Regions from separate parts of the Aneurinibacillus sp. XH2 genome, predicted to be linked through region 2. Evidence: predicted binding sites of a transcription regulator. Region 2 holds the regulator's gene; the other holds the start of a gene.

Region 1 (16,274 bases), 1.7 Mb from region 2:
ATTCTCTTTTTTTTACTCTTTTTCTTTTGTTTGCTCCACTGCATAAAATAAAAATATTTTTCTTGCATGGCCCTGCTTCAACATAAAAAAAACAGATAATACGAAGAAATCGTAAAAAATAAGGAGATATAGTAAGAATATAAATGATTTTATCATTTTATTATTTTAACAAAACGTAATTTAGCTATTTTTTGTTTAAATTTTGGGTTTTGTTTTTTGTTTCAGTCCTCTTATAATGATTCACATAAAACAATTGCAAATTCGGCCTAATTCCGGAGCATCCGGAAGCGGAGGACCCACGTATTTGGGGTTAATCCTTACTTTTGTAAGGAGGGATGAGAATCGCTCTTTCGCCATCCTACCCGTCAGCTAACTTCGTCGGCTAAAGCGAAGGAGGTCTTGAGACCGCCTATTTGAGCAGTCTTTTTTTATTGTGCTTTACCGCCAGTAAAATGAGCCGCTCTTATATTTTGCAGGTCTTTTTATTTTTGAAAAAATCAAATAACACTGTTTCAAGAAAAAGAACAGGGAGACAGAATGCAAGTCCAACCAGAAGGGATGGGCAGGCATTAGGTAGACCGATCGTGCTTTTTCTCCAGCAGTGAATCGCATGATAAACCGGACTTACATGGGAACTTTTTTATCCGTTGCCTCTAATGGAATGAAAAAGTTCTAGTGTACTGGCGTCTATTACACCCGGTTTTCTTTCATCATGCGTTTCAAACGGAGAAGAGGTATGCATCGGTCTATTTTTTTTTAGAAAAAACTACGCGATATCCAAAAAAGGAGGATGGAGGAATGTTTCATGATGTCATCACTATCGCTCTATTTGTAGTATCATTCCTGATTTTTTGGGGATTTGCCTGGTTTTGCGATCGAGCATAAGGAGGTGATTGATCGATGGTTGCACTTAGCATGATTGCATTCCTTGCTATTGTTTATTTAATTTTCGTCCTTATGAGACCCGAAAAATTCTAATGCTACCTCTAATGCTACCAATGTCGATGACGAGGAGGAACGAAAATGAGTATAGGAATTATACAAGTAGCTGTCACTCTATTGATTGCATTACTATTAATCAAACCGGTAGGAAGCTATCTGGTTAACGTATTTAGCTATGAAAAAACCAGACTGGATCGTGTATTTGGGCCGGTTGAACGTTTATTTTATCGGATAATGGGTGTGCATGAAGAACAATCCATGGACTCGAAACAGTATGTGACCGCTGTGCTATTCTCTAACTTCGTTATGATGATACTCATATACGCTGTACTACGTCTCCAAAAATATCTGCCGTTCAATCCGGATGGTATTGATAATATGCCAAGCGCACTGGCTTTTAATACAGCAGCATCTTTTATTACGAATACCAACTGGCAGGCCTACAGCGGAGAAAGCGGACTGTCCTATCTCTCCCAAATGCTGGCCATCACATTTCCGATGTTCACATCTAGCGCAACAGGATTTGCAGTAGCTATCGCTTTTATTCGCGGTATATCTGGCAATAAAAATGAACTGGGTAACTTCTATGTTGACCTTGTCCGTCTAATAACCCGTGTACTCCTACCGCTTTCTTTCATCGCCGCGCTCTTTCTTGTCTTTCAAGGCGTACCGCAGACGTTACATGGTGCAGTGACCGCGACAACGCTGGAAGGGGCAAATCAGGTGATTACCAGAGGGCCGGTAGCTTCTCTGGAATCAATCAAACACTTAGGTACAAACGGCGGTGGTTATTTCGGAACAAACGCAGCGCACCCGTTTGAGAACCCGACACCGCTGACAAACCTTCTGCACATTTTATTTATGCTGCTTCTGCCCACTTCGCTTATTTATGCATTTGGCGTGATGATTAAAAACAAACGTCAGGGCTGGAGTGTCTTTGCAGCGATGAGCGTTATTTTCCTCATTATGCTCGGCACTGTACTCTTTCAGGAATATAAAGGAACGCCAGCGTTACATGCAATGGGCATTCACGGCAACATGGAAGGAAAAGAAGTTCGCTTTGGCTTTTTTGAATCTGCATTATTTACAGCGGTAACGACAGCTGCTACCACCGGCTCGGTTAACAATATGCATGATTCATTGACTCCGTTAGGTGGTTTTGTTCCGCTCGCAGAAATGATGCTCAACAACGTATTCGGCGGTAAAGGTGTCGGTTTATTAAATGGCCTGCTCTATGTCATTTTAAGTGTATTTATCTGCGGCTTAATGGTTGGTAGGACGCCGGAATTTCTTGGAAGAAAAATTGAAGCAAAGGAGATGAAGCTGGCCTCCATTGCTCTTCTGATCCATCCGATTCTTATCCTGGTGCCAACTGCACTTGCCTTCCTGCGTCCAGAATCCATGGCATCTATCCTAAATCCGGGTTCGCACGGTATTTCTGAAGTGCTATACGCTTTTACATCCGGCGCAGCGAACAATGGGTCTGCTTTTGCCGGTCTTACAGCAAACACAAATTTTTATAATATATCAATCGGACTTGTCATGCTGTTCGGCCGCTACATCTCCATTATCGCTATGCTTGCTATCGCTGGCTCGCTGGCAACCAAGTCGAGAGTCGCTGCCTCTGTCGGAACTTTCCGTACTGATACGCCGCTGTTTACCGTCATTCTGCTAATGATGATTCTGATTATTGGCGCGCTAACTTTCTTCCCTGCTCTGGCGCTCGGCCCTATCGCCGAACATCTGGGGATGTAAAGGAACCTTTTGTCCGTTTGACTATAAATGAGGAGGATGTTGTATGGCTATCAAGCAGAAAAAGACGCTCAGCAAAGAAATGATCACTCAAGCCGTTATCGACTCTTTTAAAAAATTAAATCCTGTCATGATGATCAAAAATCCCGTCATGTTTATTGTTGAAATCGGGACATTCATTACTTTTGTTTTATGTGTGGTGCCAGATGCATTCGGTCCGAGCACCGTAAGCCGTGGATACAATGTTACGATCTTTCTGACTCTTTTGTTTACCGTCCTGTTCGCCAACTTTGCTGAGGCACTTGCAGAAGGACGCGGCAAGGCTCAGGCTAATACGTTGCGAAAAACAAAATCTGATACAATAGCTAAACTCTTGCAAAAAGACGGTTCGATTAAAGAGGTATCATCCACCCAGCTGCGTAAGGGTGATATTGTCCGCGTTGACGCAGGGGAGCTTATTCCATCTGACGGTGAAATTATCGAAGGCCTCGCTTCCGTTGATGAATCAGCCATTACAGGAGAATCTGCCCCAGTAATTAAAGAAGCAGGCGGTGACTTTTCTTCGGTTACCGGAGGGACGCGCGTAGTCTCCGATTATATCATTGTAAAAGTAACGACTGACCCGGGGGAGTCATTCCTTGACCGCATGATTTCTCTTGTTGAAGGGGCAACACGTCAAAAAACACCGAACGAAATCGCTTTGACTACCCTCCTGACCGTACTAACGCTCATTTTCTTATTCGTTATCATAACGATTGTACCGCTGGCTAACTACCTGCACATTAAGCTGGATACCGCAACATTAATTGCACTTCTAGTTTGCCTGATTCCAACAACAATTGGCGGACTGCTTTCCGCAATTGGAATCGCCGGAATGAACCGTGTTACCCAGTTTAACGTGCTGGCGATGTCAGGCAAAGCGGTCGAGGCAGCCGGCGATATTGATACGATGATTCTTGATAAAACAGGAACGATTACCTTTGGTAACCGTATGGCAGCCGAGTTTATCCCTGTAGACGGTGTATCGCAAAAAGATATAACGCTGGCAGCTCTACAATCCTCCGTTAAAGACGAAACCCCGGAAGGACGTTCTGTTGTAGAGTTAGCAAATAAGCTTGGTGTTACGTGGCCAGAAAATGAATATGCAGATGCAGAGATTATTGAATTTACCGCAGAAAGCCGGATGTCTGGCTTAAACGTAAGCAACGGCACAAAGATTCGCAAAGGGGCGGTGGATGCGATTAAAGCGTTTGTTATAACAGCCAACGGCTCGATTCCGAATGATTTAGAAGAAAAAGCAAACCAAATCGCCAAGGCGGGCGGAACACCGCTTGCCGTGTCCATTAACAATCGCATCTACGGTCTTATCTATTTAAAAGATACGGTAAAACCAGGCTTAAAGGAACGGTTTGCTGAACTGCGGGCGATGGGGATTAAAACCGTTATGTGTACGGGTGATAACCCGCTCACAGCTGCGACGATTGCCCAGGAAGCCGGGGTAGATGAATTCATCGCTGAAGCCAAGCCGGAAGATAAAATCGAGGCGATCAAGCGTGAACAGGCACAGGGCAAGCTGGTTGCCATGACCGGAGATGGCACAAACGATGCTCCTGCTCTCGCCCAGGCTGATGTTGGTCTTGCCATGAATTCAGGTACGATGGCTGCGAAAGAAGCGGCGAATATGATTGACCTGGATTCCGATCCGACAAAGCTTCTTTCCGTGATCGCAATCGGAAAACAACTGCTGATTACACGCGGCTCGCTCACAACATTTTCCATTGCCAACGATATCGCTAAATATTTCGCGATTATTCCAGCATTGTTCATCGTGGCTCTGCCGCAGTTGCAGGCACTCAACATTATGCGACTCACCTCGCCGCAATCCGCAATCCTGTCGGCGCTCATCTTCAACGCTATTATTATTCCCCTGCTGATTCCGGTGGCGATGAAAGGTGCGAAGTATAAAGCGATGGATGCTAACCGATTGCTGCGTCGAAACTTATTGGTCTATGGTCTTGGCGGTATGGTCGCGCCCTTTATCGGTATTAAAGTCATTGATATGATGATCGCCGGACTCATGTAATTTAAACAAAGACAAGGAGGAATGATGATGAAATCGTTATATACTGCCATACGAGCTTCCATTCTCTTCATGATTGTCTGCGGCCTCCTGTATCCCTTACTTACAACAGAAGTTGCACAGATTCTTTTTCCCTTCCAAGCGCAGGGGAGTTTAGTTGAAGATAATGGAAAAGTTAAAGGCTCTGTATTGTTAGCGCAAGCTTTTACATCACCTAAGCTGTTTCATCCACGCGCTTCTGCCGCTGAATACGATCCGACCGCTTCCGCTGCAACGAATGCAGCCGTAGCTTCTCCAGATTATATAAAAAGCATGAAGGAAACGGTAGATGCAATAAAAAAAGAAAATCCTTCTCTGCAGAATAAAATCCCTGCTGATCTTGTAACAACGTCTGGTTCAGGTTTTGATCCTGACCTATCACCGGAAGCTGCGAAAGCACAAGTACCACGCATCGCCAAAGCAACCGGGTTAAGCGAACAGCTGCTGCTTTCCTTGATCGACAAGCATACGAAAGGGCGGCAGCTTGGTATATTTGGAGAACCCCGCGTCAATGTATTCGAGTTAAATCGAGATTTACTTGCACAAAGCAAATAACTTACAACAAAGCCGCCTCTACTAATCTAGAAGCGGCTTTTGGAGGTTTTTATACCATGAAAACATCGGCTAAAAAAAGAAGGGAAACGCCAGAAGAACTTCTGAAACGGATTGAAAAAGAATCCAGAGGCTATTTAAAAATCTTTATCGGGGCAGCCCCTGGTGTTGGCAAAACCTATATGATGCTACGCGAAGGAAACGAATTACTAAAAAAGGGCGTCGATATTATTATTGGTGTTATTGAAACACATGGCCGAGCTGCAACTGCAGCACAAATCGAGAACCTTCCTATTTTCCCACTGAAGAAAGTGGATTATAAAAACAAACAGTTAAAAGAGTTCGATTTAGAAGGAATTTTAGAAAGGAAACCGCAGTATGTGATTGTCGATGAGCTTGCGCATACAAATGTACCAGGTTCAAAAAATCAAAAACGCTATGAAGATGTCATGGAATTGGTGAAAGCCGGCATAAATGTGATGACTGCGGTTAATATTCAGCACTTGGAGAGTTTAAATGATACTGTAGAGCAGTTAACGGGGATAAAGGTACGGGAACGTATTCCGGACTGGATGTTGAACGAGGCCAATGAAATCCAATTAATTGATACCCCACCGGAAACATTACGCGAACGCTTAAAAGCTGGTCTCATTTATCAACCAGAGAAAATAGAACAGTCACTGAAAAATTTCTTTCGTATTGGCAACTTGAACGCATTGCGAGAAATCGCGTTACGCGAAGTAGCAGATGACGTCGACGAACGTCTCGAATCATATAAACTTGAAAAAGGCATTAATGGAATGAAAGGGGCTAATGAAAAAATTCTCGTCTGTGTTAACTATAGGCCAAATGCAGAACGTCTCATTCGACGAGGATGGCGTATTGCGAGTCGCTTAAAATGTCAGTTATACATTTTAAATATTCCGCTTGTTCCCGTTCATAAAATGGATGAAGCAACAAGAAAGCAACATCGATTGCTTGAAAAACTTGCAAAAGATCTTGATGCCGAATTCCATATTCGCGCACCGGGTGGTCGAAAACCGGAGCAGCTTATTATTGAATTTGTAGAGGAAAAGGGTATTACACAGGTTGTTCTTGGTCAGTCAGCCCGCTCTCGCTGGGAAGAAATTATAAAAGGCTCCATCGTTATTAAAATTATGAAAGGTACAAAACATGTCGATATTTTAATCGTAGCCGATGGGGTTGATCATCGGGAATAAAATTTAGTGATGAACGAATCATTATACCAATGCCCAAGTTATTTTTGTTATCCGGGGAAAGTTTGCAAAAAATAGTATTTTTATTTGAAAATCCACTTCACCTTCCTATTTGGGAAATGTGAAAATTTGGGCTCAACTTATATTTGCCTACAGCATAATCTGAATCGTGACTGTTACACAAAATAAAAAAGGAGTTAGATAGTATGTATCCTCAATCCCCTTATCAAATGTAACCATACTATTCACAGCCTTACCATTCTATAAGTGCTTTAAAAAACGAGACATTAAGCATGATTGAACCCTTTGTAAGATATGGCTTACAGGAAGCGAAATTCACATCGCATGCTCATGCCTTAAGAGAAGTAGCAGCTATTAGCTATTTATTAGGAAAAGGATATGATCCAAGAACAGCTCACCGAATAGTCGAATCATGGGAAGTATCGGATTGAGAGCATACCATTGTCTTTTCGTCGAGTTTTACGCAATAGTTACTTTAAAAAATAAAGTATAATCAAATGCAGTATAGGTTCTTGTTTTTTCACCTTGGGTGAAATTACTATTTTGCAAAACGCTCAATTAAAAACCGGCATCATGGAATTATCCAAGATGCCGGTTTTCTTGTTGCTTTACTTACGAGCAACGGGAATAGCCGCATGCTTCGCAATGTTTGCAGCCTTCTTCCGCCACAAGCGCCGCGGCGCCGCACTCAGGGCAAAGATCAAGTCCTTCGCGATAGACATCGCCGTCTTCATCGCGCTCCGGTGCATTCATCGGTACATCATTTGTGGATGCAACTGATTCATCACTATTTTCTCCGTCAAGATAGAACTCAATCGCTTTCGCCACCGCGTCCGGAATCGAATCTACGCGGTTTGCACCAAAGCCAACCGCACCGGAACCCCCGATCCCTTTAAGGTGCTTAATCAGCAGACGCGCTTTGTTACCGTCCGGCAGTTCACCGAAACGCAAGAAGAGCGTAGACACGCGGCCAAGCGCTTCGGACATCGCAAATACGTCGCTTCCCGCTTTGCCTACATTTACGATTACTTCAAACGGCGCTCCGTCCACTTCATTTACCGTTATGTAGGCTTTACCGAGCGGAGTCTTCATTTTGTATGTCGCGCCTTTTAGCTTAAGCGGGCGGCGGCGGTAATCTTTCGTCGGCGGTACTTCATCTACGTCTTGAGCCGGAGCGGCTTTTTCTGCTTTTGATTCCCGAGCCGTTTCTTTCTTTCCTTCTTTGTTTTCATCTTTCGTTGTTAGAACTTGCACGTCACGGCTGCCGTCACGGTAGATAGTGACGCCTTTGCATCCGAGATCGAAAGCGAGCTCATACAATGCTTTTGTATCTTCAATCGTAAAGTTGGCCGGCGCATTTGCTGTTTTGCTGATGGAGCTGTCCACCCATTTCTGGATAGCGGCCTGCACCCGTACATGGTCTTCGGCAGATAGATCCATCGCGCTGACAAAGTAATCCGGTAGCGTATCGGAATTGTTTTCTTCCATCCATTTTTTCGCGATCGGTACATACTGTTTGTCGAAACCAAGGCGGCTTTGACGGTAATATTCGAAGGCATAGAAAGGCTCAATGCCTGTCGAAGTTCCTACCATCGTTCCTGTACTGCCGGTCGGAGCCTGTGTTAAAACTGTCACGTTGCGCATGCCACGCTCCCGTACCGCATTGCGTACTTCTTCATCAAATTGCTTCATGAAGCCGCTCTTAAGGAACAGCTCCGCGTCGAATGCCGGAAAACTTCCCTTTTCCGCCGCGATTTCTGTAGAAGCAAGGTACGCTTCGCGCGCGATAAAGTTATACAGCTTGTCCAAGAATTCGAGCGATTCCGGGCTGCCGTAGCGAATTTTTAAGTGGATGAGCATTTCTGCCAGCCCCATCGTGCCAAGACCGATACGTCGCTCTTTTTTCTGGTTCGCTTCATTTTCTGGGAAATGATACGGCGTTGCATCAACGACATTGTCAAGGAAACGTACAGAATGACGCACTGTTGTTCTGAGATTTTCCCAGTCTACATCGCCGTCTTTCGTGAATTTTGAAAGATTAATCGCAGATAAGTTACATACACCCCATGCAGGAAGTCCTTGTTCTCCACACGGATTTGTACAAATAATGGGGTTAAAGTACCAGCTGTTAGACATCTGGTTATAGTATTCCATAAATACAACGCCCGGTTCGGCTGATTTCCATGCCGACTCAATAATGGTGTGCCACATGTCGCGGGCGCGGACTTTTTTGTACACGCGTACCGGTTTTCCGAGTTCTTCCCACTTTTGCAGGTTTCCATCCCAAATTTCATCGTATTCCGGATCGGTCGTATCCGGGAATTTCAGCTCCCATTCCAAATCTTCTTTAACAGCTTTCATAAAACCGTTACTGATGCAAACCGACAGGTTAGCGTTTGTAATCAGGCCCATGTTCTGCTTGACTGTAATGAACTCAAGCACATCCGGGTGCCAGTCATTCATCATAAGCATTAAAGCCCCACGGCGCGAACCTCCCTGTTCAATTAACCCGGTCGTATAGCTAAACAGACCACCCCAGGACACGGAACCGCTCGAAGAACCGTTTACGCCTTTTACCTGGGCGCGACGCGGACGAAGCGAAGACAGGTTAATGCCGACGCCGCCCCCGCGGGACATAATTTCCGTCATCTGAGTGAGCGTCTCCATAATACCGCCCCTGCTGTCGTGCGGAGACGGAATCACGTAGCAGTTATACAGCGTTAGCTCATCATTCGCGCCAGCGCCCGCCGCGATCCGGCCACCCGGAACAAGCTTCCAGTCATCAAGAAGCGCGCGGAATTTCTTTGTCCATTCTTTTCTCTTCTCCGGTGTTGTTTCCACGGACGCGATCGTCTTCGCCAAGCGCTCCCACATCTCTTCTGGCGTACATTCCAACGTCCGCAGCGCTTTGTCCGCTTCTGTCACCACCATCTCCCCGTTACGCAGTCTAACATGAATGGTATCGCCTTCACGCTTTTCTACAACCCCGACTTCTTTTTTCGGGAACTTCGGATCATCTTTCGTCAAAACAAGTACAGTGTCGCCGACCTGTACATTGTCTGGATTCGGATCTTTTAACGCGTAGCGGTCGAGGAAAATTTTTTCACTTAACCCTTCAAGCTTCGTTTTTCCCGCTGTTTCGGTTGTTGCCTCCATTTTTTATCCTCCCATTATGTGAAATATAAATTGACCAAACTTCTCATGTCTGATACATTTGACTAGTGCCCTCTTAGTCTAAACCAACCTTTACTATTACGTCAATATATTGAGTTTATGTTTAGATTTTACCACAATATATAGTTAATTTCCTATCTTTTTGGTAAAAAGCGTTCGACAAATTTTTTTATGTAAAATCTTTTATAAATTTCTATTTCCTCCATTGTTTTACAAGAAACAGGGAGGGTTACAAAGCATACAAAGCATTTTTCCAGTGCATGCAAAAAGGCGAAAAAACAGCAGGGAGCGGTATGACGTTTCGCTATAATATAAACTGAGGCTTTCTCAAAAGGGGAAGTGAGGAAGTTTTCTATTACTCGAAACGCTATATTTAGATTTATTGGCAAAAATGAATATTTATATGTAGGTATTGTTTCATACTAAAGGGGCTGGCTCATGACTTTTGAGACAGCCCCTCCAAGCGGCCGTTACAGGCCGCTTTTTTCTAGCGTTTGAAATTCCATTCGTCACACCCGTATTTCTCGCGCGCCAGTTGTTCAGCAAGCTCCGCTTCCTCAGCCGTTAACGTATCGTCCACCAATTCTACACCAAACCCCTTGGCAAACCCTTCCCGAAACGCTTTCCGCGCCTCAGCAAGCGTCACCGGAGTCTTACGCACCTGATTAATCGCCACCGCCTTGTCGGCAAAATTTTTTTTAAGACGGTCTCGTACACGCTCATTCGGATGACGTATAATATCGAATAACATATCGATATCTATATCCAGCAAAATTGAGCCGTGCTGCAAAATAACCCCCTTTTGCCTTGTTTGCGCGCTTCCAGCCACTTTCCTCCCTTCCACGACCAATTCATAAGAAGAAGGGGAGTCAAAGCACGCAGCTGAAGATGGGATGGCAAACTTTGCATCGTCCGGATGAACCATATCTGCCTGAAGCCCTAGCAACCGAAACCCTTCCAGCAATCCTACGCTGATCACACGGTACGCGTCGGTTACGCTGGACGGCATGGCCGGGTGGGATTCAGACACTACGACACTGTATGTCAGCTCCTGATCGTGCAGCACGGTGCGACCGCCCGTCGCCCGGCGTACAAAGCCTAGACCATATTCGCGCACTTTATCCAAATCAATTTCCTTTTCTGCTTTTTGAAAATAACCAATCGATACGGTTGCCGGATTCCAGGTGTAAAACCGGAGCGACGGCTTCGTTTTGCCTTCGCTATGTACAATAAGCACCGCTTCATCAATCGCCATATTCATCGCAGGTGAATGTACCCCCGTATCAATAAAACGCCACTGTTCCATTTCTTTTGCCCCTTTCCGATGTTCCTCCTTACTTATTGTAGCATATTCCACAAATTCTCTCGCTTTGTTCTATTGTTTGGAAAACACCGGAAGCCGATTGAATAATTTCCCGTTTGAAAAAATAAAAGTTGAGGTAAGATATGTACATGAAAAAATTCCGAGAGTATCACAAAGGGGGAATTGCGCGATGAGGGATTTGTGTATTTATTGCGGCGAAGAGCTGGTACTCTGGGAACGAAACCGGAGCTATTGCTCCAAATGCCGGGAGGCGGCCGAAGTCGTATACGCCGATGATACGTATTATGATGACGATGAGTTACGTCATGACGACTACTACATTGATGAGTATGAAGAATTTCGCTACAAAAGATAAGCGACGATCGTTAGTGCAACAAAAAAGGAGGCCTGCTGGTCTCCTTTTTATTCTTTTACATATCCTTCATCTTCTGTATAGTCTTCCAGCAAATCTGGATTGCCTAATACAGATACGACGCGGGCGTCATCCAGCATATCTTCGTATTTTTCATGTAGCGGATCCTCTGTATTAACCCCGATATAGTTGCCCTCCATATCCGCAAGCAAAAAGCCTTCAATCTCTTCCACATAGCCGACCGATTCTTCCGATTCCACATACATATCATTATAATCCAGGCGCGCCTGTTCCCCGAAATCAGAAGGGGTATCCGAAGTACCGTATCTCGCCACTTCTTGCATCGCATCTTCCGCATCATAAAACGTGGCATCCCACGTATCATAGGCGTACGCGGCAAACGGCGGGGCAAGTATATCCTCCTCCGCCGGACGACGGCGCGATACATACTCCTCTTCTGCATGCTGCACGCAGCGCAGCGCGGTCGGCAGCACCTCCAGCCGCTCGTACGGGATATCGGCACCGCATACTTCACACATACCGTACGTCCCTTTATCCATTGCCGTAAGCGCTCGCTCTATGTCGTGTATTTCTTCCTCGCTATGTTCATGTAATGCAATGTCTTTGCCTCGCTCAAACGTTTCGCTACCATGATCGGCCGGATGGTTGTCATAGTTGGACAGATCACCCACTGTTTCCTTCATGGCCGCCCGTCCAATACCATATGCATCATCCGCTTCAAGGCGTTTTTTTATATCCTGAAGCTGGGTCTCGAGCATGGAACGAAAATGAGAAAGCTCCCGGTCTGTTAACATCCCAGAGCATCTCCTTCCTGTCTAGAAATGTAAGCCACCCAACCGCGGCCCTTCTGAATCATAGTATCTGCACTCCGACATACAAAATACCACCCGTGCCGCAAAGGCAGGGTGGTATTTCTTACATTACATATCCAGCAACCCATTTATTCCTTTGTGTACCGCAATACAGGCTTGCGCGCGGCGAGCACCTCATCCAAGCGACCGACCACCGTATTATGTGGCGCCTCTTGTACGATTTCCGGCGTCTCTTCCACCTCTTTTGCAATCTGAATCATCGCTTCAATAAATTCATCGAGCGTTTCCTTCGACTCCGTTTCCGTCGGCTCAATCATGAGGCATTCTTCTACGATAAGCGGAAAATAAATCGTTGGCGGGTGATAGCCGAAGTCAAGCAGACGTTTTGCAATATCAAGCGTACGCACGCCCAATTTTTTCTGCCGCTTGCCTGAAAGAACGAACTCATGCTTGCAGATATGATCAAATGGCAGGTCATAATATTTTGCCAATTTGCGCATCATATAATTTGCATTCAAAACCGCGTGTTCGGACACAAGACGCAGCCCTTCCGGCCCCATCGTGCGGATATACGTATACGCACGTACGTTAATGCCGAAATTTCCATAATACGCCTTAACGCGGCCGATCGATTGCGGGCGGTCAAAATCAAGGCGATACATATCGCCTTCCTTGACCACAAGCGGCTTCGGCAAGAACGGAATCAGCTCTTTTTTCACGCCAACTGGACCAGACCCCGGGCCGCCACCTCCATGCGGCGTAGTGAACGTTTTGTGCAAATTCAAATGCACAACGTCAAATCCCATATCGCCCGGACGTGCCTTGCTGAGAATAGCATTCGCATTCGCGCCGTCATAATACAGAAGGCCGCCTGCTTCATGCACAACTTCCGCGATCTCTACAATGTTTTTCTCGAAAAGACCGAGCGTGTTCGGATTCGTGAGCATCAGTGCTGCCGTATCCGGGCCGACCACCTGGCGCAACGCCTCAATATCCACGAATCCATTCTTATCGGAAGGAACGGTTACGGTCGTAAAACCTGCTACGCTTGCGGACGCCGGATTTGTGCCGTGTGCTGAGTCTGGAACAATGACTTTCGTCCGATTCTCACCCCGGCTTTCGTGATAGGCGCGGATAATCATCAAACCGGTCCACTCACCCTGCGCCCCCGCCGCCGACTGAAGCGTAACGGCATCCATACCGGTAATTGCCGCCAAATCCCGCTGTAGTTCATACATCAGCTGTAGCGCGCCCTGTACCGTCTCTTCCGGCTGATACGGATGGATACATGCAAACCCCGGATAACGGGCCACATCTTCATTAATTTTCGGATTGTATTTCATCGTGCAGGAACCGAGCGGATAAAATCCGGAGTCAACGCCATGATTGCGTCTGGAAAGCTCCGTATAGTGGCGCATGAGCTGCAATTCACTTACTTCCGGCAGTTCCGCCGGCTTCTCGCGCAAATATTCTCCCGGAATGGCAGACGCAACATCGACTTCCGGCACATCGCACGCTGGAAGCGAATAGCCCACACGACCCGGTTTGCTCATCTCGAAAATCAACGCTTTATCTTTCGCAAGCTCCGTTCTCGGCATTGTTTTAAGCATAGCGCCCTCCCTCCAATCCTTTCACCAGTCGGTCAATTTCTTCTTTCGTTCTTAATTCCGTTACAGCAATGAGCATATGCTGTCCAAGTTCCGGATAATCGCGCGACAAATCAAAACCGCCGATAATCCGTTCCTTCAACAACTCTTTATTGATCTCGCATACCGGACGCGGTGTTTTGATAACAAACTCATTAAATACCGGGGAGCTGTACGCCACTTCGTACCCTTCCAATTTTTCGATTTCCCTTTTCGCATATTGCGTTTTCTGTACATTCAAAAGGGCCATCTCCTGTACACCCTGCTTGCCGAGCGCGGTCATTGCCACCGCCGCCGCCAGCGCATTCAATGCCTGATTCGAGCAAATGTTAGATGTCGCTTTCTCCCGACGAATGTGCTGCTCGCGCGCCTGCAACGTCAATACAAAACCACGGCGCCCGCGTTCATCTTTCGTCTGGCCGACAATCCGACCCGGAATCTGACGCATCAACTCTTTTTTCACTGCGAAATAGCCGCAATGCGGTCCGCCGAAAGCCATCGGAATCCCGAACGGCTGTGCATCACCAACAACCACGTCAGCTCCGAACTCTCCCGGCGGCTTAAGGATGCCCAGCGCAAGTGGATTGGCGCTTACAACGAACAGCCCGCTATGTTTGTGTGCAATTTGCTCAATGCTTGCCAGCTCTTCGATTCCACCCAAAAAATTTGGATACTGTACAAGAACAGATGCCGTATTCTCATCAACCGCTTTCGCAAGCTCATCCAAATCAGTCAGTCCATTTTTCAAGCCAACTTCGACCACTTCCAGCCCCTGGCCTTTCGCGTATGTCCGCAAAATAGAACGGGCTTCCGGATGCACGGCGCGGGAAATGACAACTTTTTTGCGCTTCGTTTTACCGGCCGTCATCGCCGCTGCTTCCGCTAGCGCGGTCGCTCCGTCATACATGGACGAATTCGCTACTTCCATGCCAGTTAATTCGCAAATCATCGTCTGAAATTCAAAGATAGCCTGCAATTCACCCTGGCTAATCTCTGGCTGATACGGCGTATAAGCGGTATAAAACTCCGAGCGGGAAATCACATGGTTCACTACACTCGGAATATAATGGTCGTACGTGCCAGCGCCAAGGAAGCAGACGTAATCGAGCGCATTTACGTTTTTCCCTGCCAGTCGACTCATATATTTGGTTAGCTCCGCTTCCGGAATGGCTTCCGGAATGTCAAGCTCTCCTTTAAAACGCACCTCTTCCGGAATATCAGAGAAAAGCTCCGCCACATCTGAAATGCCGAGCTCCGCCAGCATTTCCTGACGATCGGCTTCCGTAGTTGGAAGGTATCGGTATTTCACGACTTACTCCTCCTCTTTGATAAACGCTTCGTACTGTTCTGCTGTCATCAATTGCTCAAGTTCTTCCGGATTGGACATTTTTACAATAACCATCCAGCCTGCGCTATACGCATCGTGATTGATTGTTTCTGGCGCTTCTTCCAGCGCACCATTTACTTCTACCACTTCTCCACTTATCGGCGAATAAATATCGGATACTGCTTTAACCGATTCGACGGTACCCATGCTCTTGTTCGCTTTCACAACAGCACCTTCTTCCGGCAGTTCGATAAATACGATATCGCCGAGCTGTTCTTGGGCAAAATGCGTGATGCCGACACGTACCCGTTCTTTATCGAGCACCTCTACCCATTCATGTTCGTTGCTGTATTTAAAAGCTGCTTTTACTTTGCTCATACTTACATCCTCCGGGTTTCTTTGTTTATTTTTTGTCTTATATTTTGGGCCGCTTATAAAACGGCGTGCTAACGACTTTAGCTTTGAGGCGTTTGCCGCGGATTTCTACGTCCACTTCCGCACCAAGATCGCTATACTCCCGCTTAATCAGCGCAAGTCCGACATTTTTCTTCAGCGTCGGCGACTGTGTACCGGTGGTTACTTCCCCGATTTTTTCTTCTCCCGCATACACCGGGTAGTGCGAGCGCGGAATCCCCCGTTCAATCATTTCGATGCCAACCAGCTTACGCGGTGCTCCGCTTTCTTTTTGCCGCTTCAACACCTCCTGGCCGATAAATGGAACCGGCTTGTCAACCTTAACCGCAAAACTGAGCCCAGCTTCAATCGGGCTAATGTCTTCGCTTAACTCCTGCCCGTACAGCGGCAAACGGGCTTCAAATCGCAGCGTGTCCCGCGCTCCAAGCCCGCACGGCAAAACGTCATCTCCGCCCACTTCCAGGATGTTCTTCCATAATACGCGCGCATCTTCCGGTTTGACATATATCTCGAAACCGTCCTCTCCTGTATATCCGGTGCGGGATACAAGCGCGCATACACCTGCTAGTTTCACCTCTGGCTTAAAGTGAAAGAAACGGAT
Region 2 (16,274 bases):
ACAGTTATTCTTCCAAAATATCAGCCGCCAAAATTTTTAGGCTAGCGGGCTGTGGGCTGATTGTAACGCATAAACAAATAGATGCCACTAATAATCACAGCTGTTCCGATAAGTTGGGCGGCTGTTATTTTTTCGCCAAGAATAAAATAAGCGAGAATAGCGGCCCCGATCGGTTCCCCGAGAATAGCTACGGAGATGGTATTTACGCTTAACCACTTAATCGCCCAATTAAAAACCGTATGTCCAAGCAAAGTCGGAAAAACGGCAAGCCCGATAAAAACAAGCCAATCTTTTCCTGGATAAGGATACAAAGCGAAGCCGAGTGATAAATCGTATGCCAGTAATACAGAAGTGCTAATTGTATATACGACAAACGTATACATCATAAGGGAGAGGCGTTTACGAACGCTTTGTCCGAATAGCCAGTATCCCGTGACAGTTGCCGCGCCGAGAAGAGCGAGAATGTCGCCGAGCAGCGCCGTGCCGCCGATGCGGAAATCGCTCCAGCCGATATATACGCTTCCGGCTACAGCCAGCAGACAGCCGATTATTCCCTCTAAGGAGACGCGTTCTTTAAAAAAGAAATAAGCCCCTACAAATGAAAACAGCGGCTGTAGGGTCACAAGCACGACCGAACTGGCCACTGACGTGTAGTTTAGCGATTCAAACCAGAGAATAAAGTGAAGCGCAAGAAATACCCCAGCTATCGCAGAGAAAACCCAATCGCGGGCGCATATGTTCTTTATTTCATGGGCATGCTTCCATAACACGAACGGAAGCATAAAAAGCACGGTAAATAACAGCCTATATGTGGCGATAACGCCCGCAGGCGCATCCGTAAGTTTTACGAAGATGGCGGAAGTGGAAACCGCGATGGTTGCGATGACAAGAGCTAGATAAGGTGAAAAAATCGGTTGTTTGTTCATAGCATCTCCTATTTATACATATTATGAATTTATTATAGATTCCTTATTTATGGTAAAGAAAATGATTATTTTTGACAATATTGAAAAAAGAAACTTTGAGGCTAGGCGAACCGTATTACATAATGAGAAAAAGATACGAGGAGGAAGCAGCGTGAGCGAAAAAAAAGTTGTACAAATGGGAAGTGAAAACTTTAAAGTGGGAAAAATTCTAAAATTTCTTATCCCTGTTATTATTCTTGTTATTTTAGCGTTTGAATCGTTTACGGTCGTTCCGCCTGGACACAGGGGAATTGTTGTGCAATTGGGCGCTGTGCAACCGAAAGTATTTGATGAAGGGCTTCATTTCAAAGTTCCGTTTATTCAGGAAGTAATGCCGATAGAAGTTCGTGTACAGAAAGCAGAAAGCAAAGCGTCTGCCGCTTCAAAGGATTTGCAGGTTGTGACAACGCAGATGGCGGTAAACTTTCACATTGATCCAGCGTCCGTTAACAAATTGTATCAAAATGTTGGTATAGATTATAAAGCGAGAATCGTTGATCCGGCCATCGGAGAGGCACTCAAAGCGGTCGCGGCCCGCTATACGGCCGAACAGCTTATTTCCAAGCGTTCGGAAGTTAGCCAGCAGGTAAAGGAGTTGCTTGCTAAAAAGCTAAGCACATATCATATGGCACTTGACGAAGTAAATATTACTGAATTTAAATTTAGCGATGAGTATAATCGCGCGATTGAGCAGAAACAAATCGCGGAACAGCAAGCACTGAAGGCGAAATTGGATCTTGAACGGGTGAAGATTGAGAAAGAGCAAACCATTACCAAGGCGCAGGCGAACGCCGAAGCACTTCGCCTACAGAAGGAAAACGTAACGCCTGAACTCGTAAAATTGCGCGAAATCGAGGCACAAATTCAAGCGATTGAGAAGTGGGACGGTAAGCTGCCAAGCACTACCGGTGGAGCCATTCCGTTCCTGAATGTTCAAAAGTAAAAATCCATGTTACAGGTAGTCTGGCGCTGTCCTTTTTATGGACAGCGTTTTGTTTTGTCTTCAAACTCTATGGTATGATGGAAGCGTATATGCTTATTTCGCTAAAGAATAGGGCGTGGAATGGAAATGAACGAGAAATTAATGATTATTGACGGCAACAGCATTGCCAACCGGGCTTTTTACGCACTTCCTCTTCTGACGACAGAAGAGGGTTTGTATACAAATGCGGTGTACGGATTTACCACTATGCTGTTGCGCATGATGGAAGAGGAGAAACCGACACATTTGCTGGTAGCGTTTGACGCGGGCAAGGTTACATTCCGGACGGAAGAATATAAAGATTATAAAGGCAAACGTCTAAAAACGCCGAGTGAGCTGTCCGCGCAGTTTCCGCTGTTGAAAGAATTGCTCGAAGCTTTTGGCGTCAAGCATTACGAGCTGAACGGGTACGAAGCAGATGATATCATCGGAACGATATCCGCGCGGGCGGAAGCAAACGGCTTTGAGACGCTGATCGTATCTGGAGACAAGGATATGCTGCAACTCGTCTCAGATAAAACGCATGTCGCCTTGACACGCAAAGGTATTAGCGAAGTGGAAAGGTATTCTCCGGCTGAGATTGATGAGAAGTATGGTCTGACGCCTGCGCAGATTGTTGATTTAAAAGGACTGATGGGTGACACCTCTGACAACATTCCTGGCATTCCGGGGGTTGGCGAGAAAACAGCGCTTAAATTACTGCATGAATTCAAGACGGTGGAAGGCGTTCTTGAGCACGTTTCTGAAGTAAAAGGTAAAAAGTTGCAGGAGAAAATCGAGGCACATGCGGATGATGCGCGCATGAGCAAACAGTTAGCCACAATTCTTCGTGATGCGCCGATTGCACTTTCGCTCGATGAGCTTAAATATAAGCCGTATGAACGGGAAAAGGTTGTGCCGGTACTGGAGCGGTTCGCTTTTAAATCCCTGCTGGAGCGTCTGGGCTTTGATTCAGCGGAAGCGGACGCTTTGCTGCAACAGGAAGAGAAAGAGATCGAATTTGTGACGATTACAGAAGAGAACAGGGATAAGTGGGCGGACAAACTAACGTCGCCTATGGCGGTCATGGTAGAAGTGGACGCAGAAAATTACCATGGAGCTCCGATTCATGGCGTTAGCCTGGTGAGCGAAGATGTACGGCTGTATGTGCCGTTTGGGCAGGTCAAATGGCCAGCGCTTGTGGAGTGGATGGCTGACCCAGAACAGAGGAAATGGATATATGATGCTAAGCGCAGTCAGGTGGCGCTTGCATGGAAGGGCATTTCGCTGGAAGGGATCAGCTTTGATGTATTGCTTGCTTCTTATTTAAGCAATCCATCGGAGACGAATCATCAATTGTGTGATGTGGCGGAAAGATACGGCATCAAGCTGGCCTCTGACGAGACGATATATGGAAAAGGAGCCAAACGCTCCGTACCGGACATATCGGTTCTAGGGCCGCACATTGTGCGCAAAGCGGATACCATCTATCGTCTTTATGATAGAATGAACAGTACTTTGAGAGAAGAAGGGCTTACAGATCTGTTGTATGATTTAGAATTGCCGCTTGCGGCCGTGCTCGGCGCAATGGAGAAACGCGGCGTACGTGTGGATAAAGAACGGCTCGATGAAATGGGTGTGGAGCTTAAGGAGAAGCTTGAAGGGCTTACTAAGGAAATTCATCGCCTTGCCGGCACGGAATTTAATATTAATTCGCCGAAACAGTTGGGTGAGATTTTATTTGAAAAATTGCAACTGCCTGTGATCAAAAAGACGAAGACCGGTTATTCAACGAGCGCCGATGTGCTTGAGAAGTTGGAGGGAGCCCATGAAATTGTGCCGCTTATTCTTGAATTCCGCCAGCTGGGTAAATTACAGTCAACGTACATTGAAGGGTTAAAGAAGGAAATTCATGAAGAAACAGGTAAAATTCATACATCATTTAATCAGGCGGTTACGGCGACCGGACGTCTAAGCAGCACGGAGCCAAATCTGCAGAACATTCCAATCCGCCTGGAAGAAGGAAGAAAAATTCGGCAGGCATTTGTGCCGTCTGAGCCGGGCTGGTATATTCTTGCCGCCGACTATTCACAGATTGAATTGCGCATTTTAGCACACATTTCGCAGGATGAAAATTTAATTGATGCGTTCCGCAAAGATATGGATATTCATACCCGCACCGCGATGGATGTATTTGGGGTAGAAGAAGACGAAGTGACATCGCTTATGCGCCGTCAGGCAAAGGCGGTTAATTTTGGTATTGTGTACGGGATCAGCGATTACGGTTTATCGCAAAACTTGCATATCACGCGAAAACAAGCGGCTGAATTTATCGAACGTTATTTCTCCGTCTTTCAGGGAGTTAAGCGTTATATGGACAATATTGTCGTTGAGGCAAGGAAAAATGGGTACGTAACAACGATGTTGAATCGCCGCCGGTATTTGCCTGATATTAATAGCAGTAACTTTAACCAGCGTAGCTTTGCCGAGCGTACGGCAATGAACACGCCGATTCAAGGGACGGCGGCTGATATTATTAAACTGGCGATGGTGAATGTGGCGCGGCGGATGGAAGACGAGAAGCTGGCGAGCCGCATGCTTTTGCAGGTGCATGATGAATTAATTTTTGAAGTGCCAGAGCACGAACTTGAAACGATGTGCAGGCTTGTACCGGATGTGATGGAAAATGCACTACCGCTGGATGTTCCGCTGAAAGTGGATGTGAATTATGGAATAAACTGGTACGAAGCGAAGTAGAAGTAAATGTAGAGAAAGCGATAAGCAAAGGAGAGAAACTGAATGCCAGAATTGCCAGAAGTGGAAACGATCAGGCGCACGCTAAGCAAGCTGGTCATCGGCAAAACAGTTGCCGATGTTATTGTGGGTCTGCCGCGCTTAATTAAAGCACCGGATGATGTCATGCAGTTTGTTGAGTTGCTGAAAGGGCAGACAATCCGGGAAATCGGTCGGCGCGGAAAGTTTTTGCTTTTTTATCTGGATGATTATGTGCTGGTGTCTCACCTGCGTATGGAGGGGCGTTACGGTCTCTATCGGACAGGAGATGAAGTAGAAAAGCATACGCACGTCATTTTCCGGTTTACGGACGAAACGGAACTGCGGTATAAAGATGTGCGTACTTTCGGGACAATGCACTTGTTCCCGAAAGGACAGGAAATGGCTGGTCCTCCTCTTCATAAGCTGGGACCGGAGCCGCTGGATGAAGCATTTTCCGCAGCTGTTTTGAAAGAAAGGCTTGAGCGGAGAAAAACAAAAATAAAGCCTTTATTGTTAAACCAGGAAATTATCGTTGGTTTGGGGAATATTTATGTTGATGAGGCGCTGTTTCAGGCCGGGATCCATCCAGAGAAAACCCCGGACGAATTAACGGATGATCAATGGGAGAAACTGCATGTGAGCATTGTACAAATTTTGCAGAAATCCATTTCATTAGGCGGCTCGTCCATTAAGTCATATGTAAATGGACAGGGAGAAGCGGGCCGTTTCCAGCACACGTTAAAAGCATACGGGCGTACGGGAGAACCTTGCTTCGTATGTGGCACCCTGATCGAAAAATTTGTTGTCGGGGGCCGTGGCACACATATTTGCCCGAATTGCCAGCCACGCAATTAAGAGGCACCCCTTTCTTTCCTTCTCATATACTGTAACAGGTGCCCATGCAAAACAAAGCGCACGAAGAATAATGGATGGGAAGGAGGAAATAAGGTGCTGCACATTTTTTCACTCCTGGTGCTGGCTTTTGCGGTCAGCCTTGACGGTTTTGGTGTAGGGGTTACGTACGGAATGCGCCGCATTAAAATTCCGGTGCGTTCCGTTCTTATTATTACTGCATGCTCGGCACTGGTCATTCTCGTTTCTATGTATCTGGGCAAGTGGTTGACCTATTTTTTATCGCCCATTGCCACACAGTATGTTGGCGGTTTGATTTTAATTGGCATCGGGCTATGGACAATATATAATGTGAAGCACCAGCAAGCGCGCGAAGAACAAGAGGAAATGGAACAAGAACGACAGGCGCAGGAACCTCGTTCGCTAGTTGCTTTTGAAATTAAGTCGCTCGGTCTTGTTATACAAATTTTGAAAAGACCTATTGAAGCGGATATTGACCGTTCCGGGACAATTTCTGGAGTGGAAGCCATGTTTCTGGGGCTTGCTCTTTCTTTAGACGCATTTGGCGCGGGGATCGGCGCGGCGCTTATTGGATATGAACCTTGGGTAACGGCGCTGCTAATCGGAGTAAGTAACTGTTTGTTTATTTTGATCGGTTTAAAGATTGGATTTATCTACTCGGAAGCGGATTGGATGAAGCGGATGACGTATCTGCCAGGGGTGCTGCTGATTTTGTGCGGTTTTTTTAAAATGATTTGAGAGCGAGTTGAAAGGACATGATTGTTGGATTAACAGGCGGCATCGCTTGCGGTAAAAGCACGATATCCCGGATGCTGGCCGAGCGCGATGCCCGTATTATCGATGCGGATATTATTGCGCGTGAAGTCGTTCGACCAGGTGAAGAGGCCTGGTCTCTTATTGTCGAGCGATTTGGACGAGGGATTCTGCTTGACAGTGAAGAGATTGACCGGGTTAAATTAGGTTCGATCGTGTTTGCCGATGAAAAAGCGCGGCTTGCTTTAAATGACATTGTACATCCGGCGGTACGGCAGCGTATGCGTCAGCTGACGCAGGAAGCGCAGGAAGAGGGCGTGTCACTTATTGTATTAGACATTCCGCTTCTTTATGAATCAAAGCTCGAATATATGGTGGAAAAGGTAATCGTTGTCTATTGCACACCCGAACAGCAGTTGGAACGGCTGATAAAGCGCAATGGATTCAGCGCGGAAGAGGCGCGGCGTCGCATTGCGTCACAGATGCCAGTAGAAGAGAAAAAGCTCCGCGCGGATTATGTAATTGACAATAGCGGCACGTTAAAGGAAACAGAGGAACAGGTGGATGAACTGATGGAACAGCTGCTTTCGTCAGATAAAGGCGCGAAACGATAAAGTACGATTGTAGTGAAGGGGTTGAGGATGAAACGATTGAATCGAAAACATGCATTATTTTTCCTATGTCTTCTGGTGGTTTTTCTGCTGTTGGACGCGCCTGTTATCTGGAAAGCGATGTACCCTGTATATTACAAAGAGGAAATCCGTAAATCGGCGCGGCAGTTTGAGGTAGATCCGTATCTAATTATGGCGATTATTCAAGTGGAATCCAAATTTGATAAGAACCGCGTATCGAAAAAAGGGGCTATTGGCTTAATGCAGGTAATGCCTGCGACCGCGGAGTGGGCAATCCGGCAGACAAAAATGTCGCCTATGGCGGTCGATTATTTGGACGAACCGGATACAAATATTTTTCTTGGAACATGGTATGTTTCATTTTTGTACGAAATGTTTAATCATAACCCGTATGCTGTGATCGCGGCGTACAATGCTGGTCCAGGAAATGTTAAAAAATGGATGGAGCGCGGAGTCTGGGATGGAACACCAGAGCATATTTCACAAATTCCGTTTGGCGAAACACGGCATTATGTACAGCGAGCATTATACTACAAACAACGGTACGAAAAAATTTATGCGGACGAGTTTGGCGTTTTGAAGTAAGACAAGCAGCAAAATGAGTTTCTGTTTTATTCAGAGAAAGCAGGACTGTATTTTGCTGCATTTATTTTGTTTGAATATTTAGAAATTAATAAATTTGGGTTGGCATATTGAAAAAAGTGTCATACTTATTATAATAAATACTTGTAATAGTATGGAACATATCCGGGGAGGAGAACGTATTAATGACGACACGAATTGCCATTAATGGATTTGGACGTATTGGACGGATGGTATTCCGTAAAGCGATGAACGATCCGGAAGTTGAAGTGGTAGCAATCAACGCGAGCTACCCTGTTGAAACGCTTGCTCACATGATTAAGTATGACACAATTCACGGTAACCTTTCCGATAATATAGAAGTAAAAGATGATATGATTATCGTAAACGGTCGGGCTACGAAAATTGTTTCTGACCGCGATCCGGTTAATTTGCCGTGGAAAGAATTGGATGTCGAAGTTGTTATTGAAGCGACAGGCAAGTTCCGAGATAAAGAAGGCGCAGGCAAACATATTACAGCTGGCGCGAAAAAGGTTGTTATCACCGCACCGGGCAAAGACGACGACGTAACAATTGTCATGGGCGTTAACGAAGATATGTACGATTACGAAAAACATCACATCATTTCTAACGCTTCCTGCACAACTAACTGCCTTGCTCCAGTAGCAAAAGTGTTAGACGAAGCGTTTGGCATCGAATATGGAATGATGACAACCGTACACTCCTACACAAATGATCAGAAAAATCTGGACAATCCGCATAAAGATCTGCGGAGAGCACGTGCGTGCGGGCAGGCAATTATCCCGACGACAACAGGCGCTGCTCGGGCGGTTGGACGCGTGTTGCCGCAGCTGCAAGGCAAGCTGAACGGTTTTGCACTCCGCGTTCCGACACCGAACGTATCCGTGGTCGATCTGGTGGTAAATGTGAAGAAAAGCGTAACGGTGGAAGAGGTAAATCGCGTGCTGCGCGAGGCGAGCGAGGATAGCATGAAAGGAATTCTCGGCTATACGGAAGAGCCACTTGTATCTGTAGATTTTAACGGCAATGAGAATTCTTCCATTGTTGACGCGCTCTCTACAATGGTAATGGGTGATAAACAAGTAAAAGTGTTGGCTTGGTATGACAACGAGTGGGGCTATTCCTGCCGTGTGCTTGATCTGACAAAGCATGTGTCCGCCGCTGCTTACGCGAAAAAAAAACAGGAAGTAACTGTGTAATTACGGTTTGAAATGGTATTTCCGGCATAGAAAGACGGGACAATCCATATCGGGTTGTCTCGTTTTCTTATGTTTTTGGACTTGACTACAGCTTTTTTCTGGGACAAACTAGGGAAAAGTACGCAATGGAGTGGGGTTGATGACATGCGTTGTCCTTATTGTGCTCACAACGGAACAAGGGTACTCGATTCGCGCCCGGTAAACGATGGAAAGTCGATTCGACGGCGTCGTGAGTGTGAAGAGTGCACAAGGCGTTTTACTACATTTGAAGTCGTGGAAGAAACACCGTTATTAGTCGTGAAAAAAGATGGCGCCCGTGAAGAATTCAGCCGAGAAAAAATTTTACGTGGAATCATCCGGGCCTGTGAGAAGCGTCCAGTTCCCTTAGAAACACTGGAGTCGATCGTCGATAAAATTGAACGAGACCTGCGCAACAGTGGCAGATCCGAGGTGCAAAGCAAAGACATTGGGGAATTGGTCATGAATGCGCTCTATGATGTTGATGAAGTGGCATATGTGCGATTTGCTTCTGTATATCGTCAGTTTAAAGATATTAATGTATTTGTCCAGGAACTTGAAGAATTAATTCGTAACAGCAGGAAAAAAGAATAGAACACGAGCCGGTCACGCGGTGTAAGATTGCGAAGAATAGCGGCGGTGATGCTATAATAAAAAACGAAAAAATTGATGGCATAGGGAGTGATACGGGTGAGATGGCAGGAGACCGTCCCGAATGATCCCTACCTTATCCGGGTGAGGCGGCCGATTAGCAATGTGGAACTCAGTTATTTGATTCATCTGTACCAACCGCTGGTCGGGGCGCTACCTGTCGCACTGTACCAGACATTGCTTTATAACCTTTCGCTGGCGAATTTTTCGGCTGTGCAGGGGTTGCATTATAGATTAATGGTAACAATGGCAGTTCCATTGAATGTCATTGTAAAGGCGAGACATCAATTAGAAGCGATCGGACTTTTGGAAGTATATCAAATTGAGGCGGACGGACAGCGTATTTTTGAATATATTTTACAGCCACCTCATTCGCCGGATATTTTTTTTAGTGACGACACGTTAAGCATTATGCTTTTGAATCGGGTAGGTAAAGAATTTTATCGCAAGCTGCGGCGCCAATTCTCGATCCCGGAGGAATATCGTTTGCCGGAGAATGTGGAGAGAAAACGGATTACGAAAGCGTTTGACGAAGTGTTTTATCATCTTTCCCTGAGTGAAATTACGGTAGAAAAGGGCACTGAGACGTATAATTTCCTTAAAGACGTGAGGGAAGAAAGTCCGCTGCCCTTGTTTGATCCGATGGCGGCGACGCGGCTAAATTACGCGAACTCTCGCCTTGATTTTGAGTTTTTGGAAGCTTCGCTTCCTAAGATGATTAAAAAAGATGGGCTGTTTACGAAAGAAGTAAAGGCTGAGTTAGAAAGCCTGGCCTTCCTATATGGCATTGATAATGAAACAATGGCTCGCTTTTTGCAAGAGCCTTCTGTCATCGAATATGATACGATTGATACCGCTTCGCTACGCCGTCTGGTAAAAGACTGGTTCCGCAGGGAGAATGGCCGGGCCCCAAAAATCGTGTCACGGGAAGAAATTGTGTTTCACTCAGATACGGTGGAGACAGAACGGAAAGAGCGGGAAGAAAAGGCGCTGACGGAGGCGGAAAGTCATGCGTTGCGCCTATCTTCCCTTTCGCCTTTTCAACTTATAGGACTTTATCAGAGAGGAGCCAAGATTGCTCCAGCCGATCAGAAGATCGTTGAAGAATTGCTTGAGGAGTATCAGCTTCCTCCTGGAGTAGTGAATGTGCTGCTGGAGTACGTTATGATGACATATGACCGGCAGCTGCCAAAAGACATCATTTATAAAATCGCCGGTCACTGGAAGCGGAATAACATTAGAACTGTACAAGAAGCGCAGCGCCAGGCCCGGCAATTTTATTCAGAACGGAAAAGTGCCAAGGCGGCTTCTGCCGATAAAAAAGTGTTTACTCGCGCCTCTTCTGGCGGACGAAGCAAGCGGCGTAAAGACGAGATTCCGCCGCTCATACTGGAGCAGTTGGAGCGGCAAAAAAACCAGGTGACAGAGGGGAAAACTGCAAAATCATCCAAGGTGGAAATGATAGATGAAGAGTATGAAAGAAAGCGAAAACGAATGGAAGAACTGTTGAAAGCGCTGGGAGAAAGCAAGCAGTAAGGGAGAGGAGAATATGCAGCGTGTGAATAAACTATTGTCTTCTTATAAGGTAAACGGGCGCTATTCATTCGAGGAAATTGTCAATGAAGTGACGGTAAAGCCGGAAGTTATAGAGTTGAGAAAAAAGCATCCGGAGATTGAAACGATTCATATTATGCGATCCCTTTCCCGTATCAAGCAGGCTATTGATGAAGCGGGCCATTGCCGCCGTTGCCCCGGGCTTGCCAAATGTCCGAATCTATTGTGGGGCCACAGGGCGGAACTTGGCTGGACCGGGGTTTCCATTGAAGTGCGCCATACTCCTTGTAAGCTTTATATGCTTGACAGGCAACAAAAAGAACGAGAAAAGCTAATTCGTACACACCATATCCCGAAGGAAATTTTGGCTGCTTCTTTTGCTTCAATAGAGGGAGATAAAGAGAGAATTGATGCGATCAATGCCGTTATGAATTTTTGTGTAACGGTCGAGCCCGGAAAGCCAGGGACAAAAGGGCTGTATTTCTACGGTCCGTTTGGCGTCGGCAAGAGCTACATGATGGGTGCGGCTGCCAAAAAGCTGGCTGAGCGCGGCATTGCTTCGCTTATGGTGTATACGCCCGACTTTTTCCGGGAAATTAAAGATGCGCTGAATGATAATACGGTTCAAGAAAAAATCGCGGTGCTGAAAGAAGTGCCCGTACTTATTCTTGATGATATCGGAGCTGAAACGCTTTCGCCTTGGGCACGTGACGAAGTCCTAGGCGCGATTTTGCAATACCGGGTAAGCGAAAATTTGCCTGTGCTTTATACGTCGAATTATACGTATGATGAACTGGAGGAGCACCTTGCTCATTCGCAAAAGGCAGGGGTCGAACAGTTAAAAGCGATGCGAATTATGGAACGGATCCGCTATTATACGGATGCGTACAAGGTGGATGGAATCAATCGCCGTATCCGCAAATAACTGTAAAGAAAGACTAGATGAGACAATGGAAAAAGGACGAGCGGGCAGTTTACATGAGTTTTTTACTTGTAGTGAATGACAAAAAGTGAAGACGAACGAAGTGGCCTGATGGAGCAGTAGGCAAGCAGGGGGCATTGTGTTACCATTAAAGGGTGAATGTAACGTTTGGAGGGATAAATCGTGGCGATTGACCAAATATTGGAACGAGCGCTGGCCGGGGAACGGCTGGAATTGGAAGATGGCCTCCGTTTGTATGAAAGCGATGAAATCGAAAAAATGGGTTACTATGCTAATAAAGTGATGGAGAAGTGGCATCCGGAGCCGATTGCAACATTTGTAATCGGGCGCAACATTAACTATACAAACGTGTGCGACACATACTGCCGTTTTTGTGCCTTTTATCGTCCGCCAGGATCGGACGAAGGGTATGTACTTCCGGATGAAGAAATTTTTAAGAAAATCCAGGAAACGGTTGATGTACAGGGAACGGAAATTTTGATGCAGGGAGGAACCAACCCGAATTTGCCTTTGGAATATTATACAAATTTGTTGCGCAACATTAAGAAGCGTTTTCCAAGCATTCACATGCATTCGCTGTCTGTGGCGGAAATCGTAAAAATATCCGAAGTATCGAAGAAACCGGTAGAGGAAGTGTTGCTTTTGCTTAAAGAAGCAGGACTCGACTCTTTGCCGGGTGCGGGTGCGGAAATTCTTGATGACCGGACGCGGAAAAAAATCAGTCGCCTAAAAGGCTCTTGGAAAGAATGGATCGATGTGATGAAAACCGCTAATCGGGTCGGTCTGTCAACAACAGCCACCATGGTTATCGGATTCGGTGAGTCGATGGAAGAGCGCGTGCTGCATTCGTTGCGTATACGTGAAGCGCAGGATGTAATGAAAGCGGAAGGTGGGCCTGGCTTCCTCGCTTTTATTTCTTGGACGTTCCAGCCGGACAACACCAATCTGAAAGCAGAGCGGCTTCCGGCCGAAGAATACTTAAAGAATGTGGCAATTACGCGCTTGCTGATCGACAATATCCCGAATTTCCAGTCTTCTTGGGTCACCATGGGGCCTGAAGTGGGCAAGTTGTCGCTTTCCTATGGTTGCAACGATTTTGGATCGACGATGATGGAGGAGAACGTAGTATCTGCTGCGGCCTGTACGTATAAGGTAAACACGAACCATATTTTGCAGTTGATTCGGGAAGCCGGCAAAACTCCGGCGCAGCGCAACACAAAATATGAAATCTTGCGCGTCTTCAAGGAAGGCGAAATGGCAGAAACCGATTTTGTGATGCAGAACTAGTAAGTATTTATAAATGAGCAAAAATGAATACAATAAATAGGGCTTTTCAGGACTGATTGTACAGTATAGATGCGTAAACGAAAGAAGCGCACATACATAGCAGTATGAGACATTTTCTTTCCTGCTCTGGTAAGGTTATACCATAGGAAAAGAAAAATGTCTCTCTTGTTTTTTATAAGGAGCATCTTTGGCCTTCACCTCATGTCTCTTCGTTTATAAAAATCAGGGTGTCGTAAGAATACGTGAGTATTCGTAAGAAAAACTTTAATTCATAGAGGGAGAGTAAAATGAATAAAACGGTAAAGGTTTTGGCTTGGGGTTTTGGCATCTGCTTATTATTGGTTGTCAGTTTAGTCATCTCGTTTAAAATTGGAACAAAGGGAAGCGAAAAGGAAATGGCCAAGATTAAGGCACAAGCCGAAAGTTATGTAAAAGAAAGATTTACAAGGCCAATGAAAGTATATGATTCGATGTATGATAACATGGGGAATTTCTCCTATTTTGACTATGCTGCCAAAGTGTATTCAGTTAATGAAAACAATCTATCTTTTCTTGTTTTTTATAATCAGGATACAAAGCAATTAGAGGATAACTATGTGGCTAGTAAATGGGGAAGGGATTTGGAAAAAGACTTGTTTCCTTTTGTAGAAAAAGAATGGGGAAAAGTAGATCACTTATGGGTAATATACGACGAACGGGTAGGATATGATTATGAAATTGACGTAAATAAAATGCCTGCTTATAATACCGTAGCAGCGAAGCCATTGATTATTATTGCCATTCCTCGAAAAAAAGAAGCGAAGGATAATGAACGGTATGATAAAACAATTGCGTTTTTGAAAAATCAATTAAAGCTCCAACATGCAGGTGTCTCTTTTGAATATATAAAGGACGGGGTTATTCTGGAGAAAGAAGGAATTTCCCGTGAATTTTAAGAAAGGACGATAATTTTGAGTGCCGGTCTTTACCTTTTTCTTCTTATTTTCAATTCTTTACTTTCAATCATGGTGTTTCCTGGATTTGTTCGGACATGGAAACAGCTCAAGACGGGTAGGATGAAAGGCAGAGCAATCGTTGTAGCGTTTTCTATTATTTGGTTGTGGATAGTCATTCTTTATCAAACTTTTGTTTATCTTGGATTTATAGATTAAGGGGTGACCGTATCGAAACGGGGGAATGGTACGCTATTTTCACTGTTAAACCGTTATGTGTATGATAGCAAGGATCATGTTGTCGATACGAACTATGGCGAGAAAGACAACAATAGCAAGATGAAATAAAATGGCCGCACAAAAAAAGACCCATTGAACAATCAATGGGTTCAAGGTAGGAGTGGAGAGATTAATTCAATTCCAGGAGGTGTCAACCCATTTAAGGGGGTTGTTTTTATTATAAACGTTTTTGAAAGCGTTATCAATATTATTTTCCAAATTTTTTAATCTTTTTTGAGGTTTTTTGATGGAACATCAGGAAAGAGGAAGTATAAGCTGGCTTGACTTTCACTTTCAGGATTACTATAATCAAAACAACAACATTATACTCAAAAGCAATGACAAGGACACGGTCCCAACCAACCGGTTTTCAGAGAGGAAAGTCGTAGGCTGTGAGCTTTCTAACACGAGGTTGTCGGACTACCCCCTTTAGCTGCCGACCGGAACGCGCATATGTGTCAGTATGGAAGGCCGGAATGACCGATTCCGTTATTTTAAATGAAGGGCATGGTTGGTGCATGTTAGCCTCCGTGCCGAAATAGGGTGGTACCACGAGAACAACACGCTCGTCCCTTGGGGGATCGAACGTGTTTTTTATTTTTATAAGGAGGAATTGTGATTATGTCTGTACTGCAAGTAACGCTGCCGGACGGTTCCAAACGCGAATACGAAGCCGGCGCAACTGTAGAAGATGTCGCTGCTTCCATCAGCCCGAGTCTTCGCAAAAAAGCGATTGCTGGTAAGGTGGATGGTAAGATTGTTGATTTAAAAGCAGTCATTCCACATGATGCTTCTGTGGAGATTTTGACGGAAGACAGCGAAGAGGCGCTTGAAGTGATGCGTCATAGCTGTGCGCATCTTATGGCACAGGCAATTAAACGTATTATTGGCGACGACAAAGTGCGCCTTGGCATTGGTCCGGTCATTCAGGACGGTTTTTACTACGATATCGACACCGATGTAACCATTACACCGGAGATGCTTGAGCAAATCGAAAAAGAAATGCAGAAAATTGTCAAGGAAAACCTGCCGATCGAGCGTCGCGTTGTATCCCGTGAAGAAGCGATCGGCATCTATAAAAAACTCAATGATCACCTGAAACTTGAGATTATTTCCGAACTGCCGGAAGACGCAGAGATCACGATGTATTATCAGGGCGAATTCTTTGATTTGTGCCGTGGGCCGCACGTACCTTCTACCGGAAGAATTAAAGCATTTAAGTTAATGAGCGTAGCTGGTGCATACTGGCGCGGCGACTCCGATCGTCAGATGCTGCAGCGCATTTATGGCACATGCTGGGCGAAGAAATCCGATCTTGATGAATATTTGCACTTCCTTGAGGAAGCCAGAAAGCGCGATCACCGCAAGCTAGGAAAAGAACTTGAATTGTTCATGTTTTCAGAAGAAGCTCCGGGCATGCCCTTCTACTTGCCGAACGGAATGATTATTCGCAATGAATTGGAAAAATATGCTCGTCAGCTGCAAATTGAGCGCGGCTATCAGGAAGTGCGCACGCCTCTCGTTATGAACCAGCGCCTGTGGGAGCAATCCGGTCACTGGGATCATTATCACGAAAATATGTATTTCACGGAAGTGGATAATACAAAATTTGCGTTGAAGCCGATGAATTGTCCGGGGCATATGCTTGTGTTCAAAAACAAAATTCATTCGTATCGCGACCTGCCGCTGAGAATGGCGGAGTTCGGCCAGGTGCACCGCCACGAATATTCCGGCGCGTTGAACGGAATGATTCGTGTCCGCACATTTACGCAGGACGACTCGCACATTTTCGTACGTCCGGATCAGATCGAATCCGAGATTAAGCATGTGATTGAATTGGTCGATAAGA

The links. Region 2 encodes NrdR, which represses ribonucleotide reductase genes. Its sites were predicted from a motif close to AACACNATATATNGTGTT; they were not measured.
Region 1: ACH33_RS06215 (adenosylcobalamin-dependent ribonucleoside-diphosphate reductase) is a predicted target of NrdR. The motif match lies at 9,890-9,907, and genes of this name have one in related genera.

The regions. Positions count from the first base shown of each region.
Region 1 covers NZ_CP014140.1:1,266,540-1,282,813, reverse strand. Annotated here, with positions in the region: cyclic di-AMP (ydaO/yuaA leader) riboswitch at 254-399, shown strand; gene ACH33_RS20535 (potassium-transporting ATPase subunit F) at 901-978, shown strand; gene kdpA (potassium-transporting ATPase subunit KdpA) at 1,030-2,697, shown strand; gene kdpB (potassium-transporting ATPase subunit KdpB) at 2,741-4,777, shown strand; gene kdpC (potassium-transporting ATPase subunit KdpC) at 4,799-5,368, shown strand; gene ACH33_RS06220 (universal stress protein) at 5,425-6,585, shown strand; gene ACH33_RS06215 (adenosylcobalamin-dependent ribonucleoside-diphosphate reductase) at 7,216-9,759, opposite strand; gene ACH33_RS06210 (lipoate--protein ligase family protein) at 10,265-11,083, opposite strand; gene ACH33_RS06205 (hypothetical protein) at 11,271-11,456, shown strand; gene ACH33_RS06200 (TraR/DksA C4-type zinc finger protein) at 11,504-12,268, opposite strand; gene gcvPB (aminomethyl-transferring glycine dehydrogenase subunit GcvPB) at 12,415-13,896, opposite strand; gene gcvPA (aminomethyl-transferring glycine dehydrogenase subunit GcvPA) at 13,889-15,241, opposite strand; gene gcvH (glycine cleavage system protein GcvH) at 15,245-15,637, opposite strand; gene gcvT (glycine cleavage system aminomethyltransferase GcvT) at 15,675-16,274, opposite strand, start outside.
Region 2 covers NZ_CP014140.1:2,947,468-2,963,741, reverse strand. Annotated here, with positions in the region: gene pnpS (two-component system histidine kinase PnpS) at 1-45, shown strand, start outside; gene ACH33_RS14690 (DMT family transporter) at 42-926, opposite strand; gene ACH33_RS14685 (prohibitin family protein) at 1,078-1,908, shown strand; gene polA (DNA polymerase I) at 2,035-4,683, shown strand; gene mutM (DNA-formamidopyrimidine glycosylase) at 4,726-5,556, shown strand; gene ytaF (sporulation membrane protein YtaF) at 5,650-6,312, shown strand; gene coaE (dephospho-CoA kinase) at 6,330-6,941, shown strand; gene ACH33_RS14660 (lytic transglycosylase domain-containing protein) at 6,969-7,544, shown strand; gene ACH33_RS14655 (glyceraldehyde-3-phosphate dehydrogenase) at 7,727-8,761, shown strand; gene nrdR (transcriptional regulator NrdR) at 8,906-9,373, shown strand; gene ACH33_RS14645 (replication initiation and membrane attachment family protein) at 9,470-10,966, shown strand; gene dnaI (primosomal protein DnaI) at 10,980-11,909, shown strand; gene mqnC (cyclic dehypoxanthinyl futalosine synthase) at 12,087-13,214, shown strand; gene ACH33_RS14630 (hypothetical protein) at 13,502-14,149, shown strand; gene thrS (threonine--tRNA ligase) at 15,047-16,274, shown strand, end outside.